Regions from separate parts of the Kitasatospora sp. NPDC001540 genome, predicted to be linked through region 2. Evidence: riboswitches for the same ligand, from Rfam matches in the RefSeq annotation. Region 2 holds a riboswitch; each other region holds the start of a gene.
What was found. A riboswitch is a leader RNA that binds a small molecule or an ion and turns the genes downstream of it on or off. The one in region 2 is predicted to bind thiamine pyrophosphate.
Positions count from the first base shown of each region.

Region 1: it holds a riboswitch for thiamine pyrophosphate, as region 2 does, so the genes downstream of both, thiC (phosphomethylpyrimidine synthase ThiC) here and ACFY00_RS06900 (purine-cytosine permease family protein) in region 2, are expected to answer to the same signal.
Region 3: it holds a riboswitch for thiamine pyrophosphate, as region 2 does, so the genes downstream of both, thiO (glycine oxidase ThiO) here and ACFY00_RS06900 (purine-cytosine permease family protein) in region 2, are expected to answer to the same signal.

Region 1 covers NZ_JBIAVO010000003.1:124,218-127,483, reverse strand. Annotated here, with positions in the region: gene ACFY00_RS05775 (hypothetical protein) at 1-26, opposite strand, end outside; gene ACFY00_RS05770 (hypothetical protein) at 115-1,059, opposite strand; TPP riboswitch at 1,270-1,403, shown strand; gene thiC (phosphomethylpyrimidine synthase ThiC) at 1,399-3,225, shown strand.
Region 2 covers NZ_JBIAVO010000003.1:374,925-378,190, reverse strand. Annotated here, with positions in the region: gene ACFY00_RS06905 (S1C family serine protease) at 1-1,221, opposite strand, end outside; TPP riboswitch at 1,525-1,676, shown strand; gene ACFY00_RS06900 (purine-cytosine permease family protein) at 1,667-3,061, shown strand; gene ACFY00_RS06895 (glycerophosphodiester phosphodiesterase) at 3,203-3,266, shown strand, end outside.
Region 3 covers NZ_JBIAVO010000001.1:353,634-356,899, forward strand. Annotated here, with positions in the region: gene ACFY00_RS01605 (thiazole synthase) at 1-190, opposite strand, end outside; gene thiS (sulfur carrier protein ThiS) at 194-403, opposite strand; gene thiO (glycine oxidase ThiO) at 400-1,554, opposite strand; TPP riboswitch at 1,550-1,662, opposite strand; gene ACFY00_RS01620 (NAD(P)/FAD-dependent oxidoreductase) at 1,746-2,951, shown strand; gene ACFY00_RS01625 (Rv2175c family DNA-binding protein) at 2,973-3,266, shown strand, end outside.

The DNA of each region.
Region 1 (3,266 bases), 250 kb from region 2:
GTCACCCGCCCCACCAGTCCGATCACATCGGGATTCTCCCCCTCGGGGCGCCGGTGTGAACAGCGGAGGCCCGCCCGGGAACGCTCCCCCCGGGCGGGCCGCCGGTGCCGGACGTCAGCTGTGGTCACCGCTCCGGCGGCGCAGCGCGAACAGGATCCCGGCGCCGACCGCGATCACCGCACCGCCGCCCAGCGCCAGCGGCAGCGCGCTGCCGCCGCCCCCGGTCTCGGCCAGCTCCGGCACCGGGGCGGCCTGCACGGTGGTGCGGGTGGCCGTCGCGGTGGCCGTCGCCGTCGCGGTGACGGTCGGGGTGGCGGTGGTCGTCGCGGTGGCCGTCACGGTGACGGTCGGGGTGGGCGTCGGGGAGGGCTCGACCGGGGTCGGGGTCGGGGAGGGCGCGGTCGAGTACACCGCGACGTGGCCGAGGCCGCCGACGCCGAACTGGGTGCACGTCCCCTCCGGGTGCTGCGGGTCGCCGCTCTTCCAGGGGCTCGGCCGGTCGACCCAGGTGTCGTTGTCGTTGTCCAGGACCTGCTGGGGGCCGGCGCCCCACCAGAAGTGGTACTCGCCGATGTCCGCCACGGCGTTGCCCGGGGCGGAGATCCGCAGGCCGAGCTTGACGGTGCTCCTGCCGGGCACCGTGAACGCGTCCGGGACGGCGAAGCTCATCACGCCGTTGCCGTCGTCCTTCCACGCGGGCACGGCCTTCCACGTGCCGGTGCCCGGAAGCTCGTACTCGACGCCGAGCGGCACCTCGACGTTGAACTCCAGCGACTCCACCCGGAAGTTCACCAGGACGCCCGGCACGTCCCGGGAGTCCCGGTTGGTGAACTCCAGCGCGCTCTCCGCGCCCGGCGTGCCGATGACGACCGGCAGACCCGCCCCGTCCTGGTACTCGGGCCAGCTGACGGTGAGCCCGCCGCTGATCACGCCGTTGGCGCAGGGCGCGGGGACGGCCGCCGGAGCGACCGCGGTGGCGGCGCCCGTGCCCAGGGCGAGGGGTGCCAGGAAACCTGCGGTGAGGACGGCCGAAGCGGCCAGGACTCGGTAGCTGCGCACGGTGCGGGAACCCCCTGGTGAGTGGAGTCCGGTCCCGGGGGCTGAAGTTGACGTCGCGTCAAGGTGCCGCCCGGCCGGTCGGTCGAGGTCGAACGCGTGTTCCGCGCGGCAGCCTACTCAACACCGTGCGCGTCCGTACCGGTTTCGGCGCCCTGGACCGGTGCCCGTCCGGTGCCCTACCGTGGTCGGCGAACGCAGGCGGCGCACGCCCCTGCGCGGAACGGGAGCTCGGAGCACCGGGCTGAGAGGGCGCTGACGGTACGCGGGCCCGCGTACCACCTGCTGCGCCGACCGCAGGAACCTGACCGGGTAATGCCGGCGTAGGGAGTTGAAGGTCGCATGACCGCATTCACCGAGCACACGTCTGCCCACCAGCCGTCGGCCGACCGGCCGTCCGCCCACCAGCCGTCCGCCACCGGGTACCCGACCCCGGCCTGGCGCAAGGCGTACCGCCAGGGCAGCCGCCCCGACCTGCGGGTGCCCTACCGCGAGGTCCACCTCACCGACGGGCGCACCGTCCCGCTGTACGACACCTCGGGGCCGTACACCGACCCGTCGCAGCCCACCGACGTCCGCCGGGGCCTGGCCGCGCTGCGCGACCCCTGGATCCGCCAGCGCGGCGACGTCGAGGAGTACGAGGGCCGCGCGGCCCGGCCCGAGGACGACGGCATCCGGCACACCGCCCCGCGCGGCGGCGACCTGCGCAACCTGGACGCCGTCTTCCCCGGTCGCCCGCGCCGCCCACTGCGCGCCCGCGACGGTGTCGCCGTCACCCAACTCGCGTACGCCAAGCGAGGGTTGATCACCCCCGAGATGGAGTTCGTGGCCCTGCGGGAGGGCCTGGAGCCGGAGTTCGTGCGCGAGCAGGTGGCCCGCGGGCGGGCCGTCATCCCGGTCAACGTGAACCACCCCGAGGTCGAACCCGCGATCATCGGCACCGACTTCCTGGTGAAGATCAACGCCAACATCGGCAACTCCGCGGTCACCTCCTCCATCGAGGAGGAGGTCGAGAAGATGACCTGGGCCACCCGCTGGGGCGCCGACACCGTCATGGACCTCTCCACCGGCCGCAACATCCACACCACCCGCGAGTGGATCCTGCGCAACTCCCCCGTCCCGATCGGCACCGTCCCGCTCTACCAGGCGCTGGAGAAGGTCGACGGCCGGGCCGAGGAACTCAGCTGGGAGGTCTACCGGGACACCGTCGTCGAGCAGTGCGAGCAGGGCGTCGACTACATGACCGTGCACGCGGGCGTCCTGCTGCGGTACGTCCCGCTGACCGCCCGCCGCAAGACCGGCATCGTCTCGCGCGGCGGCTCCATCATGGCCGCCTGGTGCCTGGCGCACCACCAGGAGAACTTCCTCTACACCCACTTCGAGGAGCTCTGCGACCTGCTGCGCGCCTACGACGTCACCTTCTCGCTCGGCGACGGCCTGCGCCCCGGCTCGATCGCCGACGCCAACGACGAGGCCCAGTTCGCCGAACTCACCACCCTCGGCGAACTCGGCCGGATCGCCCGCGCCAAGGACGTCCAGGTGATGATCGAGGGCCCCGGGCACGTCCCGATGCACAAGATCCGCGAGAACATGGACCTGCAGAAGGAGATCTGCGACGAGGCCCCGTTCTACACCCTCGGCCCGCTGACCACCGACGTCGCGCCCGGCTACGACCACATCACCTCCGGGATCGGCGCCGCGATGATCGCCTGGTGGGGCACCGCGATGCTCTGCTACGTCACCCCCAAGGAGCACCTGGGCCTGCCCGACCGCGACGACGTCAAGACCGGCGTCATCACCTACAAGATCGCCGCCCACGCAGCCGACCTCGCCAAGGGCCACCCCGGCGCCCAGGCCTGGGACGACGCCCTCTCCGACGCCCGCTTCGAGTTCCGCTGGGAGGACCAGTTCAACCTGGCCCTCGACCCGGAGACCGCCCGCGCCTTCCACGACGAGACCCTCCCCGCCGAACCCGCCAAGACCGCGCACTTCTGCTCCATGTGCGGGCCGAAGTTCTGCTCGATGAAGATCAGTAAAAGCATCACAGAGCTGTACGGCGACAAGGCCGTGAACACCGAGTACGACGCTGAGGCCGTGGCTGGCATGCAGGCCAAGTCAGAGGAGTTCGCGGCTCAGGGCAACCGGGTCTACCTCCCGCTCGCCGACTGATCCGCCGTCTCCGATACCGCGCTGCCCTGGGAGGAAGAGGG
Region 2 (3,266 bases):
CTGCGCGCCGGTCTCGTCGCCGGAGGCCACCGGGCGGTCCTTGGCCGAGATGATGCCGGTGGTGACGGTGCCCTCCAGGCCGTAGGGGGCGCCGATGGCGATGGTGGCGTCGCCGATGGCGACCTTGTCGGAGTCGCCGAGCGGCAGCGGGGTGAGCTTGTCGGTGGGCGGGTTGTCCAGGCGGACGACGGCGACGTCGTAGCCCTGGGCGCGGCCGACGACCGAGGCGCTGTAGGAGGAGCCGTCGGAGAACTTGACGGTGAGCTTGCCGCCGTCGGCGGCGGGGGCGACCACGTGGTTGTTGGTCAGGATGTGGCCCTCGGTGTCGAAGACGAAACCGGTGCCGGTGCCGGACTCGCTGGAGCCCTCGGCCTTGATGGTGACGGTGGACGGCAGCGCCTTCGCGGCGATCCCGGCGACGGACTCGGGGGCCCGGTCGAGGTTCTGGTGGGTGTTGCCGACCGTGACGGTGGTGCTGTTGTGGCTGGCGCTGCTGCCGCCGTTGCCCCTGCCGTTGTCGGTGACGGAGGCGCCGATCGCGCCGCCCGCCAGGCCCGCTACCAGGGCGACGGCCGCGACCAGGGCGATCAGCGAGCCGCGCTTGCGCTTGCCGGGGCCGCCCGCGCCGGGCTGCGGGACGGTGCCCCAGGGCGCGCCGGGCCCGCCGCTGCCGGCGCCGCCGGTGGCGTCCCCGCCGGTCGGGTGGCCCCAGCCGCCGACCGGGTGGCCGGCGCCGAACGGGTGCTGCGGCTGCTGCGGGGCGTTCGGGTCGCCGGGCGCGGCCTGGCCGCCGTCCTGGAGGACCGGGGCGGGCAGCGTCGGGGCGACCGCGGTGGTGGCCTCGTCCGGCCGGGCGTACGGGCTGGCCGGCTCGTCCGGGCGGGTGTACGGGTTGGCGGGTGCGGAGACCGAGCCGTACGGGTTCCGGAACGGCGGCGGCGCGTCCACCGGGGCGGCGGGGGCCGCGGCGGCGGGGGCCGCGGCGGCGGGGGCCGCGGCGGCGGCCGGGGCCTCGGGCACCTTGCCGAGCTGCACGGTCTGATCGGCCGCGGGCAGCACCGGCGGCGGAGCGTCCAGGTAGGACGGGGCGGGTGCGGGCGCGGGGGCCGGGGCGGGTGCGGGGGCGGCGGGCGTACCGGACCCGGCGGCCACCGCCTCGGTGCCGGTGGGCTCGGTGGCCTTCTCCGGCGGGGTGGTACCACTCGCGTGCTCGGTGCTCACGGACGACCTCCATCGCTGAACAGAACCTTCGGCCGCGAACCGCGGCGCCGGGGTCACGGTCCTCAACCTCGGGGCACAGTTTTTCCTATGCCGGATTCGGACACCGTAAGCGGCCCCCTGAAGAAATCATGAGAAGCCTTAGGCCGCCCTGACATGCCCACCGACGCACCCACCGGCGCACCCGCTGCCGGGCCCGTCGGCACGCTCGCCGACGTGCCCGTCCGCGGTCCCGCGATGCGGACGGTCGCACCCCCGGTCTTGGCGTTCCCCCGGTCGGAGGCTAGCCTGTCGCTCCTGTAAACCGAAGAACGTCGCGGGAGCTTGGACCAACCAGGCTGAGAGTGCGCCGGTTCGACCGTAGGGCATGGCGGTGACGCCACCACGGCCGAGGGGGCGCTGACCGCCGGAACCTGTCCGGGTAATGCCGGCGTAGGGAGTATCGGCCATGACGGCTGTTCCGTCTGCCCAGTTTTCCGAGCGCACCCCCGGGGCCGACCCCGAGGTGCCCGCCGAGGCGCGTGCCGAGGCCCCGCTGACCCTCGACACCGCCCCGCCGCGCACCCTGGACTTCCGGGCGCTGTTCGCGCTGTGGGCGAACCTCGGGGTGAGTCTGATCGGCTTCACCAGCGCCGCGACGGTGCTCGGCGAGTCCGGCCACGAGCTGGGCTTCGCCGCCGCCGTGACGGCGATCGTCGCGGGCACAGTGATCGGCACCGCGATGCTGGCGGTGGCGGCCCTGGTCGGCGCCCGGACCGGCGCCCCGGCGATGGCGGTGCTGCGCGGCCTGTTCGGCACCCGGCTGTCGTACGTGCCGACGGTGCTGAACATCGTGCAGTGCGTCGGCTGGGGCGTGTACGAGCTGACGGTGGTGGCCTGGGGCGCGCAGACCGTGTCCGGCACCGCGGGCTGGCGCTGGCTGTTCGTGGTGCTGGCGGGCGCGCTGACCACGGTGCTGACGATCTGGCCGCTGGGCGCGATCGCGGTGCTGCGCAAGTACGTGGCGGTCGCGGTGGGCGCGGCGATGGTGTACTTCACGGTGCAGTTCGCCCGGCAGGGCTTCCCGGACCCGGGCGCGGGCAACTGGCACGGCTTCCTGCGCGCGACGGACGCGGTGATCGCGGTGTCGGTGTCCTTCGTGCCGCTGGCCGCGGACTACACCCGGCACGCGCGCAGCTCGTCGAAGGCGTTCTGGGCGACGTTCTCCGGCTACTCGGTGGCCCAGGTGTGGTGCTACGTGCTGGGCGTGGTGGCGCTGCTGCAGTCGGGCGGGGACGCGGACCGGATCTTCGAGTCGTTCACCGGCGTCGCGGCGGGCTGGGCGTTCCTGCTGGTGCTGGTGCTGCGGGAGACCGACCAGTCGTTCGCGAACGTGTACTCGACCGCGATGTCGATCCACAACCTGCTGCCGCGGGTGGACCGCCGGGTGCTGACCGGCGGGATCGGCGTGCTGGTGACGGTGCTGGCGCTGCAGATCAAGGAGTTCACCGACTCGTACTACGGGTTCCTGGGCCTGATCGGCTCGGTGTTCGTGCCGCTGTTCGCGGTGCTGGCGGCGGACTACTTCCTGGGCGCGGGCCGGCGCGGCTGGAACCTGGCGCAGGACGCCCCGGCGCGCTGGTCGATGCTGCTGCCGTGGGCGGTGGGCTTCGCGGTGTACCAGTTGCTGGCCCCGTCCGGCATCGGCGACTGGTGGACCGGGTTCTGGGGGGACGTCCAGCGGGCGGTGCACTTCACCCCGCAGGCGTGGACCTCGGCCTCGCTGTTCTCGTTCCTGGTGGCGGCGCTGGCCACGCTCGCGGTGACGGCGCTGGAGCGCCCGGGGGCCGTCGGGCGCCCCTGAGCTGTTCACCCGCCCGTCGCCGCGCCGGTGGTCGGCGGCCACCGGGCGCCGCGTACGGTGGTCGGCGTGGACACCCAGCACAGCGCGGCCGGTTCGCCCGCCGCCCGGACGGACCGCGTCGAGCGCTCGGCGGTCAAGGTGATCGCCCACCGGGGCTCCTCGGCGGCGCTGCCGGAGCACACCGAGGAGGCCTACCGGCGGGCGC
Region 3 (3,266 bases), on a different contig from region 2:
TGCGGGCCAGCACCTCCAGCACCGAGCCCTGGGTGGCGGTGTCGACCCGGCGCATCGCGACCGTGGTCAGCTCGGTGCCGGAGGCCTGCAGGGCCTGCTCCAGCACCTCCAGGCTGGGCGCGCCGCCGGTGCCCATGACCAGCCGGGAGTGGAAGGTGGTGCCGCCGATGACGAGTGCGTCGTCCGCCATGGTTCAGCCTCCCTGGACGGCGGTCAGGATCTCGACCCGGTCGCCCGCGCCGAGCGGGGTGGCGGGCCACGAACTGCGGGGCACCACGGTCTCGTTGACGGCGGCGGCGACGCCGGTGTTGGCGGCCGACACCTCGGCCACCAGCGCGTCCAGCGTGGTGGTGGCGGGCAGGGTGCGCGGCTCGCCGTTGACGGTCAGGGCGATGGTGTTCATGCGGCGGCCTTCGGGGCGAAGCGGTCGGGGGTGAAGTCGGCGGCCAGCGGCGGGAGTTCGCCGTCGGCCAGGTAGGCGGCGAGCAGGTCGGCGGTGACCGGGGTGAGCAGCACGCCGTTGCGGTAGTGGCCGGTGGCGGCGACCAGGCCGTCCAGCGCGGTCGGGCCCAGCAGCGGCGCGTTGTCGGGGGAGCCCGGGCGCAGGCCCGCGCCGGTCTCCACCAGCGGCAACTCGGTGATGCCGGGCACGAGTTCGTGCGCGTCCCGGAGCAGCTCGTAGACGCCGCCCGCGGTGACGGTGGTGTCGTGGCCGAGCTCCTCGGTGGTCGCGCCGACCACCAGCTCGCCGTCGGCCCGCGGCACCAGGTACAGGTGCTGCCCGCGCACCACCGCCCGCACGTTGCGGGACAGGAACGGCCCGTGCGCGGTGGGCATCCGCAGCCGCAGCACCTGGCCCTTGACCGGACGGATCGCGGGCAGCACCCCGTCCGGCAGGCCCGGCAGCAGGTGGCTGCGCGAACCGGCGGCCAGCACCGTGCGCCCCGCCGTCAGCCGTTCGCCGGTGGACAGCCGCACGCCCGCCGCCCGCCCGTCCGTGACCAGCAGCTCGGCGGCCTCCGCCCGGTGCAGCGCCACGCCCGCCCGTTCGCAGGCGGCGACCAGCGCGGCGGCCAGTCGGCGGCCGTCCACCTGGTGGTCCTCGGCGACGTGCAGCCCGCCGCGCACGCCCGGGGCCAGCATCGGCTCCAGGCGGCGGCACTCGCGGCCGGTCAGCCACTCGGAGGCCAGGCCCAGGCGGCCGTGGAAGGCGTGCAGTTCGCGCAGCTCGGCCCGGTCGTCGGAGTCCAGCGCGACGGCCAGCGTGCCGGTGCGCCGGTAGCCGGTGTCCAGCCCGGTGGCGTCGGTCAGTTCGGCGGCGAAGGCGGCGTACCGCTCGTTCGACGCCATGCCCAGGCGCAGCAACGGCTCCTCGCCGTACTGCAGTTCGGTGACCGGCGCGAGCATGCCCGCGGCGACCTGCGCCGCACCGCCGCCCGGCCGCGGGTCGACCACCGCGACCGACAGGCCGCGCTGCGCGGTCCGCCAGGCCACGCCCAGCCCGATGATGCCCCCGCCGACCACCAGCACGTCGGGCGCGTGGGAAGGTGCCACAGCCGCTGATTCTCCCTTCGCCGGCATGACCCGGATCAGGTTCGGACGGTCGCGGGCCGCCACAGCCCGCCTCTCAGCCCGGTGCACCGGGCTCCCGTGAGGTGAAGTACCCCCACCATAACGCCGGGCCGACCCGGGCCAGAAGGCGCGTACGCAGCGTGGACGCCGACCGCGCCCGGCGCGGTACTAGGGTGGGCGGCGTGGCTGAGCTGAGGGAAACGGACCGGGTCGTCGTGGTCGGAGCGGGCATGGCGGGCGCCCAGACCGCCCTGAACCTGCGCCAGGGCGGCTGGCGGGGGCCGCTCGCACTGGTCGGCGCGGAGCTCCACCTCCCGTACGACCGTCCCCCGCTCTCCAAGGACGTCCTGCTCGGCAAGGCCGACGCCACCGCCTTCGAGATCGACTGGCACGGCCTCGGCGTCGACCTGCTCACCGGCCGCCGCGCCACCGGCCTGGAGCCCGGCCTGCTGCACACCGACCGCGGCGAACTCCCGTACGACGCCCTGGTGGTGGCCACCGGCGCCGAACCGCGCACGCTGCCCCACCTGCCCGGCGCCCGCACCCTGCGCACCGTCGACGACGCCCACGCGCTGCGCGCCGCGCTCACCCCCGGTCGCCGGATCGCCCTGGTCGGCGCGGGCTGGATCGGCGCCGAGACCGCCACCGTCGCCCGGCAACTCGGCTGCGAGGTCACCGTCCTGGAGGCCGCCGCGGCCCCGCTGGCCGGGGCCCTGCCCGCCGAACTCGGCGCCCTGATGGCCGACTGGTACGCCGCCGCGGGCGTCGACCTGCGCTGCGGCGCCGCCGTCACCGGCGCCGACGACGGCGGCGTGCTGCTCGCCGACGGCACCCACCTGCCCGCCGACGAGGTCGTGGTCGGCATCGGCGCCCGCCCCGCCACCGACTGGCTGGCCGGCGGCCCGCTCGCCCTCGACCCCGACGGCACGATCCCGGTCGACGACCGGCTGCGCACCGCCCTGCCCGGCGTCTGGGCGGCCGGTGACTGCACCTCCTACCCCTCCGCCCGCTCCGGCGCCCGCCTCGCCGTCCAGCACTGGGACCACGCCCTGCACTCCGGCGCCGCCGTCGCCGCCTCCCTGCTCGGCACCCTCGACGCCCCGTACGACCCCGTCCCGTACTTCTGGTCCGAGCAGTTCGGCCGCACGGTCCAGTACGCCGGGCGGCACGCCGGGGCCGACCACCTGCTGTGGCGCGGCTCCCCGTCCGACCCCGACTGGACGGTGCTGTGGCTGCGCGACGGCGCCCCGGTCGCGCTGCTCGCCGTCGACCGGCCGCGCGACCTGGCCCAGGGCCGCCGCCTGATCGAGCGCGGCGGCGCCCTCGACCCGGCCCGGGCCGCCGACCCCGCCGTCCCGTTGAAGGCGGCGACCCGGTAGCGGCTCGGTAGGCTGGGGACCGTGAGCGAGATTGATCCCAAGATTGACGCCCTGGTCCCCGCGTGGCTGTACCTGCCCGACATCTCCGAGCGCTGGGGCGTGGTGATCACCGAGGTCCGCGCCATGGTGAAGAACCGCACCCTGCTGGCGGTGCGCCGCGGCGAGAACAACTCCCTGCAGGTCCCCGCCGACTTCATCGAGGACGACGGCCCGGTCAAGCACCTGGTCGGCACCCTCACCGTGCTGCGCGACTGCGGCTTCTCCGACGAGGAGATCCTGGAGTGGATGTTCACCGAGGACGACTCCCTGCCCGGC